Regions from separate parts of the Streptomyces sp. NPDC058000 genome, predicted to be linked through region 1. Evidence: riboswitches for the same ligand, from Rfam matches in the RefSeq annotation. Region 1 holds a riboswitch; each other region holds the start of a gene.
The links. Region 1 has a riboswitch for cobalamin ahead of ACFVT2_RS31865 (HoxN/HupN/NixA family nickel/cobalt transporter). Riboswitches for the same ligand answer to the same signal wherever they lie in the genome.

Region 1 (2,190 bases):
GTCCGGGCGGCCCAGCGCTTCTCGACGCCGCCCAGTCGCCAGTACGCCAGTGCCGCCGCCCACACCACGACGAACACGCCGACGATGATGAAGCCCACGTTGTCCAGGTTGAGGGCGGAGATCCCGGCCGTCAGCGGGTCGTCGAGACCGAGCTTGTCGTGCAGGACGGTCACCAGCTCGATGGTGCCGATGAGGAACGCGACCGCGATCGACAGCCCGGTGATGGTGAGGTTGTAGTAGACCTTGCGCACCGGGTTGGCGAACGCCCACTGGTACGCGAAGTTCATGAAGGTGCCGTCGAGGGTGTCGAACAGGCTCATCCCGGCGGCGAACAGCAGCGGCAGGCACAGGACCGCGTACCAGGGCAGGCCCGCCGCGGCGCCGCTGCCCGCCATCACCATCAGCGTCACCTCGGTCGCGGTGTCGAAGCCGACTCCGAAGAGGAAGCCCAGGGGGTACATCTGGCCGGGGCGGCTGATGGACTTGGTGAGCCGGCCGAGGATCCGGTTCATGAAGCCCCGGGAATCGAGGTGCGCCTCCAGCTCCTGCTCGTCGTACGAGCCCGCCCGCATCGCCCGGAACACCTTCAGGATGCCGATCAGGGCGACCAGGTTGAGGGCGGCGATGAGGTAGAGGAAGGTGCCGGAGACGGTCGTGCCGACGAGGCCGAGCGTCTGGTGCGTACGGGAGTTGTCGTTCATCAGCGCGCCGGCGAGCTGGGCGCCGCCCGCCACCAGCGCGGCCATCACGACGACCACGCTGGAGTGGCCGAGGGCGAACCAGAAGCCCACCGAGACCGGGCGTTTGCCGTCGGCCATCAGCTTGCGGGTGGTGTTGTCGATCGCCGCGATGTGGTCGGCGTCGAAGGCGTGCCGCATGCCCAGGGTGTATGCGGTGATGCCGAGTCCGGCGCCGAACACCTGGCTGCCGACCGTGTAGTGGCCCGGCACGACCAGCAGGAACAGCACGCCGAAGGCGACGACGTGCAGCGCGGCGATCACGGCCATCAGGCCCGCCGTGCGCACGGTGTCACGGCGCTGCCAGCGGAACGACCCGGTGGAGCCGGGTATGCCGATAAGGGAGGAATTGCGGGGAGAAGGGGAATTGCTCGGGGAATCAGTGGACAGGGCCATCCGGCCATCACGCTCCAGCACCTCGTGGATCACTTCGTGAGATGCCGTGGCCGGTCTCCTGGCTTACGGGTGCACGCGTCCACCCCGCCTTCCCGGCCGCAGGCTGCGGTCAGTGGCGCCGTACGCGCGCTCGGCGCGTACGGAGAGGGGTGGAAACTCCCCGATCACAGTGGCGAGGGCCGCGCCGGCTTGGGACACGAGGTCCAGCACCGGTCTTCCCGAACACCACGGCCCGGTCACTCTAGCGGGCACCGGCGAGAACCGGCCACGCACGGTGCCCGGTGCAGGCGGCGACCGGGCGCCGGGCGGCTCGGGTCAGAGGGCCAGGGACGACAGGAAGCTGTGCAACTCCTGGTCGAAGAGCGGGGTGTTCTCCAGATTGACCATGTGGCCCGCGGCCGGCACGCGTATGCGGCGGGCGCCGGGGACGTGCAGCGCTATGGCATGGGCGTTCGCGGAGATGTCGGAGGAGTCGAGGTCGCCGTCGAGGACGGTGGTCGGCACCCGGATCTCGCCCAGGCGGTCGAAGGCGCCGACCTCCAGGGGCATGCCCGGGCCCGCGTCGTCGGCGTGCACCTCGACATTGGCGGACGCGGAGGCGCGCATCCGCTCCCGGAAGCCGGGGTGCACGGCGGACGGCGCGCGGTGCGGACCGTCCACCCACATCCGCAGGAAGTGCTCCACATAGCGCTCGGCGCCGTCCGGTTCGCCGATCGCGGCGACCTGCTCCCGGATGTGCTCCAGGAGGAAGGGGTCGGTGAAGGCGCGGCCGCTGATTCCGGGGGAGGCGAGGAAGAGGGCCGTGACCCGGGCAGGGTGGGCGAGGGCGGTGTCCAGTGCGACCCGGGCGCCGTGCGAGAGGCCGACGAGGACGGCGCGCGGTATGTCGAGCGCGTCCAGCAGGGTCGCCAGGTCGTCGTGGTTGGCCCAGTCACCGGTCACCGTGGAGGAGAGGCCGTGACCGCGCGCGTCGTAACGGACCACCCGCAGGCCGGAGTTGACCAGCCAGGCGAACTGCTCGTCCCACATGTGCTGGTCGAGCATCCCGTCGTGCAGC
Region 2 (2,190 bases), on a different contig from region 1:
CGGCAGTCAACGGTCGGCGGTTGTCCGCCCGACTGTTTCTCTGCCTGCCTGTTGCCCGTCTGCCCGGGGAACGCCAGAGGGCCCCCGGACGGTGCCGAAGGGCCCTCTCGGTGTGGAGGCGTCACTGCGGGGCGGGAACCGCCTGTCCGGACGTCGCCGTCACGGACCCGGGGTGCAGCAGTCGCTCGGCCAGTTCGCCGAAGACCAGGCCGAAGCCGCCCCACAGGACGGTCTGGATGGCCAGCGCGGAGAGCCGGAACCGCCACAGCAGGGTCGCCGGGAAGTCCTTCGGCACCTCGTTGATGACCGGCAGGAAGGCGTACGCCAGACCGATCACGACGGCGAAGGCGGCTACCGCGACCACGGTCGCCCACCAGGTGCCCAGGCTGGGGGCGAGTCGCTTGCCCAGGAGGGTGGCGGCGATCGCGAGGAGGACGCTCAGCAGCATCATCAGGAAGTACAGGGAGGTGCGCTCGCCGATGGTGTCGGGGTCGCCGACCGACGGCGGGTTGGCCGGGTACTTCAGGAACGGCACGACATACACGGCGAGCAGCGCACAGCCGGACAGCAGCAGTGCGGTGGCGCGCGGGCCGATGCGCCCGACGCGGCCGAGTGCGAAGCAGTAGGCGAGCGCGGCGATGCCGCCGAAGGCCACGCCGTAGACCAGCACGCCGGTGGCGAGGCCGGCGGTGGACTGGAGGGAGCGCGAGACGACCTCCATCTCGTGCTCATGGGAGTGGGCGGCCTCGAAGCCGATCGCGCTGTTGACGCCGGGTTCGCCGAGGAAGTAGGCGACGACGAGGGCGAGCACGCCGGCGGCCAGGCCGGCGAGCATGCCCCGTACCAGGAGGTTTCTTACCGTTGCGGAGTTCATGGGTGTGCGGCGTCCCTCGCGTCAGTGGCAGGGAAAGCCGAGCAGGTGGCGGGCGTCGTGCACCCACTCGTGGACGTCCGTGCCGTTGAACACGGAGGTGGCGCCCTGTTCGGCGCCGACGAAGTACAGCAGGACGAGCATCAGGATGCCGAAGAAGACCGCCCAGGGAGCTATCGCCTTCAGCGGCAGCGTGGCGGGTACGGCGGGGGTGGTGGCGGTCGGCAGGGCGACGTGCTGCGCCATGGCAGGGCCTCCTCTGGGAGTTCGCGTCCCATCTCGGTGGTGCACAGGACGACGGCTGCGGGTCTGACTCACGAACGCTCCCGGCGCGCGGGGGCGAGACGTTCACAGTGGCGCGACCGTGCCGGATTCCCACCGGCTTCCGCTCAACCGTCGTCGATACCGAAGAGACCGTACCGCGTGTCAGGGGCATGGCCAAGCTCCTTGGCCTTGGCCTTGCCGACCGCGCGGGTCAGCCGCTGGGAGCCGCCGATGCCGGGGATGACGCCCAGTTCGATCTCCGGCTGGCCGAAGACGGCGGTGTCGGCGGCGAGGAGTACGTCGCAGAGCATGGCCAGTTCGCAGCCGCCGCCGAGGGCGTACCCGGCGACCGTGGGCCTTCGCCCGCAAAATACAGTTGGACGTCCTAGTAAATCCACCCCCGGCCGCACTTCGAGATCCCTCCCGACGCGAACGGCCGCCCCGGGCCCGCCTCTTGGCGCCCCTTACGCAGACGCGGACCCCGCACCGGCCGGCCGACGCCGTGTCCGCATATTCACCATGCGTGAGCGCGGCGTCCGAATAGCGGGCGTTCACACCGTTCACGCAACGTGTCGCCGCAGACTCGTGGACTCAATGATCGTCTCAAGTAATGGACAGGCACGCCCATGACTCGGAGTATCACCCGGTCACCCCAGGACTCCCCGCGGGCCGTGCAGGATGCTGCGCCCCCGTTGTCCCACGGCCTCAAACAGCGACACCTTTCGATGATCGCGCTCGGCGGGGTCATCGGCGCGGGACTCTTCGTGGGCTCCGGTGTCGGCATCGCCGCGGCCGGGCCGGCCATCGTCCTCCTCTTCGCGGCCACCGGCGCACTGGTCATGTTGATCATGCGGATGCTCGGTGAGATGTCCGCGGCCCGGCCCTCCACCGGCTCGTTCTCGGTGCACTCCGAGGAGGAACTCGGCTCCTGGGCAGGCACCACCTCGGGCTGGATGTACTGGCTGATGCTCTGCGCCGGTGTGGCCGCCGAGGCGACCGCGGCCGGCGCCATCATGCACACCTGGGCACCGTTCCTCCCCGCCTACGGCTGGGTG
Region 3 (2,190 bases), on a different contig from region 1:
ACCGTGCCCAGCAACTGCTCCTGCCGGCCCGCGTGGTAGCCACGGGCACTCAGCTCGCCCACCGGCTTCCCCAGCAGCACCACCTGGCTGCTGCGGTCGCTGCCGGGCTTGAGCAGCACCGGGTTCATCAGCGCGGTCGGCTCCACCCGGGCCGCGGCCGCCTGCATCGCCTGCGCCCGGCCGATCTCCGCGCCCTCCCGGGTCACGAACGAATTCAGCGACATGTTCTGCGCCTTGAACGGCGCCACCGAGACGCCCTGCCGCACCAGCCAGCGACAGATGCCGGCGGTCACCACGCTCTTGCCCGCATCGGACGTCGTCCCGGCCACCAGCAGCCCGCCGCCCACGGCCCCGCCGGCCGTCTTCCTCCGCCCGTTCACCGGGTCACCCTTCCCTTGATGCGGCGCCGTACCGCGCCCGCCGCGAACCGACCCGCCACCGTGACGCCCAGCGCCAGCAGGCTCACCCGCCGGGACAGCCGTGCCGCCCGCTCGATGTCGGGCACCTCGGGCGGCCGCCCGCCGCCGTTGAGTACGGGCCGGTGTTCCACCCGCCCGCCGTACGCCAGGGTGCCGCCCAGGCGGATGCCCAGGGCACCCGCGAACGACGCCTCCACCGGGCCCGCGTTGGGGCTCGGGTGTGCCCCGCCGTCCGCTCGCCAGGCCCGCAGCGCGCCGCGCCGGTCCGGGCCCGCCAGTACGGTCAGTGCCGCGGTCAGTCGGGAGCCGGGCCAGCCGGCGACGTCGTCGAGGCGGGCCGCGGCCCAGCCGAACCGCCGGTAGCGCGGCGACTTGTGACCGACCATCGCGTCCAGGGTGTTCACCGCCCGGAACGCCACCAGACCGGGCACTCCGCCGACGGCGCCCCACACCAGGGCGCCGACCACCGCGTCCGAGGTGTTCTCGGCGACCGACTCGACCACCGCCCGGGCCATCTGCGGCCCGTCCAGCGCCTGCGGATCGCGCCCGCACAGGTGCGGCAGCCGCGCCCGGGCCGCGTCCAGGTCGCCCGCCGCCAGCGCACCGCCGACGGCCCGTGCCTCCCGGCCGAGCGACGTGCCGCCCAGCACCGCCCACACCGTCGCCGCGGTCAACGCGGCCCGGGCGCCCGGGTGGTGCCGTACGGCGCGCTCCAGCAGTGCGGCACCGGCGGCCGCACCGCCGGCGCACAGCACGGTGTGGGCCGCCCCGTGGCCGCGGTGGTCGCGCCACAGTCGGCGTTCGACGGCGGCTGCGGCCCGGCCGAACGCGGCCACCGGATGGCCGCGCCGTGGATCCGCCGCGATCAGGTCACCGAGGAAGCCGAGGGCCGCGCCGCACGCATATCCCGCGTGTTCGCCGCGCATCGGATCAGGCCGCCGTGCACCCTCGAAGGGGCCCTGCGGCAGCGGGCAGTGGAGCTCTCGACGGGCAGCCAGGCATGGTGGTTTGTCCTCACTCAGGGTCCTCGCCCTGGCTCGACGTGACGGCGACCAGAGTCTCCTGGCTCCCGGATCGGTGCCTCCCCCGGCCTTCCCGCCCGTACGGAGTGCGTACGGGCCGTGGCCCTCGCTGGAGGAGCACTCCCCGGTGACAGTGGCGGGACCGCGCCGGATTCGCACCGGACTTCCTCTGCTGTCGCCGATTGGCCCCGGCAGTCCACCACGCCCGCGAGGGTCCGTCAACTCGCCCTTGACCTGCGATGCAGCCCCGCCGCCGACCCTGTGGCCAACACCACAGGGCGCCCCGGCGCACGGACGCGAGGCCCCGAGAACGCGGACGGGGCGCCCGGGGGCCGCGGCTGCTGCCGCGCCCGCCGGACGCCCCACCCGTTGCCGGCCGGGCCGGCGTCGGTCTCAGGCGGCGACGATCAGGTAGATCCCGTACGCCACCGCGGCCGCGCAGAGTGCGAAGGCCGCCAGTGCCCCGGCGCGCGCCCCCGCGCCCGGTGCCGTCGTGGCCCCCGCGTCGCCGTCCACGGCCGGCTTGCGGGAGGTCCCCGCGATCCCGACGGTGAACAGGCCCACGATCCCCACCGTCACCACGAGGCTGACGCCGAAGACCTGGCCGAGAGCTGCCCAGTCGATGTGCATTGCGTAGTCCTTAGGTCAGGGCGGTCGGCGTCAGGAGGTGGCTGACGCGGGTTGGGCGGGGGCAACGGCTGGGATGGGTTGGGTGGGAACGACAGGTGCGTTGGGCTGGTTGGGAGCCG
Region 4 (2,190 bases), on a different contig from region 1:
GTCCGGTCGTGGGTGATCGGGGAAGCGGCCCGGGACGCCAGATCGGCGCGGTTGGCCGAGAGTTCACTGGTGATGGCACCGGTGCCGCGCGCCAGGCCCTTGGCGAGGGTGACGACCTCGGCGGTCTTCTGCCGGGCGAAGGCGAGCCAGCGCCGGATCTGTGGTGCGATGTCCCGCTCGACCGCCGCGTCGAGGGGGACGTGCAGCAGGCTGCACGAGGCGGCCACGTCGACCCGATGGGCCAGGCCCAGCAGCGTGGCCAGCACGGACAGGGAGTTCTCCAGGTCGTTGACCCAGATGTTGCGGCCGTTGACGATGCCGGCGATCAGGCGCTTGCCGGGCAGACCGCCGACGGCGGCGAGCGCGTCCAGGTTGGCCGCGGCCGCCTCGGTGAAGTCCAACGCCAGCCCGTCGATCGGGGCCTTGGCCAGCACCGGCAGGGCGTCGCCCAGCCGGTCGAAGTAGGAGGCGACCAGCAACTTGGGCCGGTCGGTGTGGGCGCCGAGATCGCGGTAGGCCCGCGCGGCGGCGTTGAGTTCGGCCGGGGTGCGGTCCTGGACGAGGGCGGGCTCGTCGAGCTGTACCCACTCCGCGCCCGCCGCCCGCAGATCCGCGAGGACCTCCGCGTACACCGGCAGCAGCCGGTCGAGGAGGGTGAGCGGGTCGAAGCCGTCGGCCACACCGGGGGCGGGCTTGGCGAGGAGGAGGTAGGTGACCGGACCGACCAGGACCGGCCGCGCGGTCAGCCCCAGGGCGAGGGCCTCCGTGAATTCCGCGACCTGCCGGGTGGAGTCGGCCGTGAACACGGTGTCCGGGCTCAACTCCGGGACGAGATAGTGGTAGTTGGTGTCGAACCACTTGGTCATCTCCAGCGGTGCGACGTCCTGGGTACCGCGGGCCATCGCGAAGTACCCGTCGAGCGGATCGGCGGCGACGGCCGCGCGGTGACGCTCGGGAACCGCGCCGACCATGACGCTGGCGTCCAGGACGTGGTCGTAGTAGGAGAAGTCGCCGGTCGGGACTTCGTCGATGCCGGCGTCCGCCAGCTCCTGCCAATGGGTCCGGCGCAGTTCCGCGGCGGTGGCACGCAGGGCGTCGGCGGTGACGCGGCCCTTCCAGTAGCCCTCGACGGCCTGCTTCAACTCCCGGTGCTGTCCCTGCCGGGGGTAGCCGTACACGGTGGCCCGTGTGGTCACGGCTTTGGACTTGACGGTCACGGAGATCTCCTTCGCGAGATGAATCCCTGAGATCCCGGCAACGGGACGAGAGCGCGAAGGGGTGACGGACCCGGCGGAGCGCAGTCGCCCGACAGGGCGCGCTGGTCCGCCTGGTATGAACTCCCCCGGATTTCGTCCGGGGGCACCCCCCAGCCCGCCCTCGGGGTCACCGGGATGTCCGCGCACGAGTCCTTCGCGCACGGGCAGTTGGCAGGTCTTCGGACTCGCGGGCGCGTCTCGTGTCGTACGAGATTCCTAGTGGCCGTCGCTTCCCAGGCCCGGCCGGGCCCAGTGCGTATGACGGCGGTCGTTCCCACTCACCGCTGCGGGGCAGTCCCGGATTCCCACCGGGTTCCCTCTTGCGACGCCTCCCGCCTGGCGGACGGGGCGAACCAGCTGCACCGGTCAGCCTACGGTGCGCGCCAGCGGCGCGTCGGGTCCCGTCCATCATGCGGAAGGTGAGATGGGACAACCGGCTGACGCGTTTGTTCCGGGCCGAGGGTGGGAAAGGCCGTCCGCGCGCTTCTGCCCGGCCCGGTGGGTTCACGTCCGGTCGCGGCAGGCACTCAGCTGCTGATCAGGACGACAGCGGTCTCAGTGGTCGCAGTTGTTTCAGTCATCCCGGTGGTCCCGGTGCCCGTGATGGTCGCGGCAGTCCTCGAAATCCTGCCGGGGGCGTGCGACTCCCGGGGCGTCCATGGCCATGACGAGCGCCACGCACCGTGCCCGCTGCGCGCGCTCGACCATCTGGTCGCTGTCGGATGCGGCGTTGGCCAGGCTGGCGCAGCACACGGTGAGCAGGAGGGCGCCCGCCGCGAAGGGCAGGGTGCGGGGCGGGGGTGGGGGCGCCAGCAGGGCCTGCACCCGCTGGGGCACCGGCCCGCCGGTCGCGGCCAGCACGCCGGGCCGGGCGGCGGCGGAGGTGGCCAGGGCGGCTCGTCCGACGGCGCGGGCGACCACCGTGCGGCTGCCG

Region 2: it holds a riboswitch for cobalamin, as region 1 does, so the genes downstream of both, ACFVT2_RS18975 (CbtB-domain containing protein) here and ACFVT2_RS31865 (HoxN/HupN/NixA family nickel/cobalt transporter) in region 1, are expected to answer to the same signal.
Region 3: it holds a riboswitch for cobalamin, as region 1 does, so the genes downstream of both, ACFVT2_RS06410 (cobalamin biosynthesis protein) here and ACFVT2_RS31865 (HoxN/HupN/NixA family nickel/cobalt transporter) in region 1, are expected to answer to the same signal.
Region 4: it holds a riboswitch for cobalamin, as region 1 does, so the genes downstream of both, metE (5-methyltetrahydropteroyltriglutamate--homocysteine S-methyltransferase) here and ACFVT2_RS31865 (HoxN/HupN/NixA family nickel/cobalt transporter) in region 1, are expected to answer to the same signal.

The regions. Positions count from the first base shown of each region.
Region 1 covers NZ_JBHVQS010000046.1:25,964-28,153, forward strand. The annotation lists gene ACFVT2_RS31865 (HoxN/HupN/NixA family nickel/cobalt transporter) at 1-1,133, opposite strand, end outside; cobalamin riboswitch at 1,164-1,378, opposite strand; gene ACFVT2_RS31870 (alpha/beta fold hydrolase) at 1,449-2,190, opposite strand, start outside.
Region 2 covers NZ_JBHVQS010000017.1:79,858-82,047, reverse strand. The annotation lists gene ACFVT2_RS18980 (CbtA family protein) at 122-874, opposite strand; gene ACFVT2_RS18975 (CbtB-domain containing protein) at 896-1,117, opposite strand; cobalamin riboswitch at 1,153-1,305, opposite strand; partial or broken gene ACFVT2_RS18970 (enoyl-CoA hydratase-related protein) at 1,312-1,485, opposite strand; gene ACFVT2_RS18965 (amino acid permease) at 1,762-2,190, shown strand, end outside.
Region 3 covers NZ_JBHVQS010000004.1:60,910-63,099, reverse strand. The annotation lists gene ACFVT2_RS06415 (cobyric acid synthase) at 1-380, opposite strand, end outside; gene ACFVT2_RS06410 (cobalamin biosynthesis protein) at 377-1,345, opposite strand; cobalamin riboswitch at 1,475-1,612, opposite strand; gene ACFVT2_RS06405 (hypothetical protein) at 1,835-2,071, opposite strand; gene ACFVT2_RS06400 (anion permease) at 2,102-2,190, opposite strand, start outside.
Region 4 covers NZ_JBHVQS010000017.1:84,195-86,384, forward strand. The annotation lists gene metE (5-methyltetrahydropteroyltriglutamate--homocysteine S-methyltransferase) at 1-1,217, opposite strand, end outside; cobalamin riboswitch at 1,409-1,629, opposite strand; gene ACFVT2_RS18995 (M56 family metallopeptidase) at 1,830-2,190, opposite strand, start outside.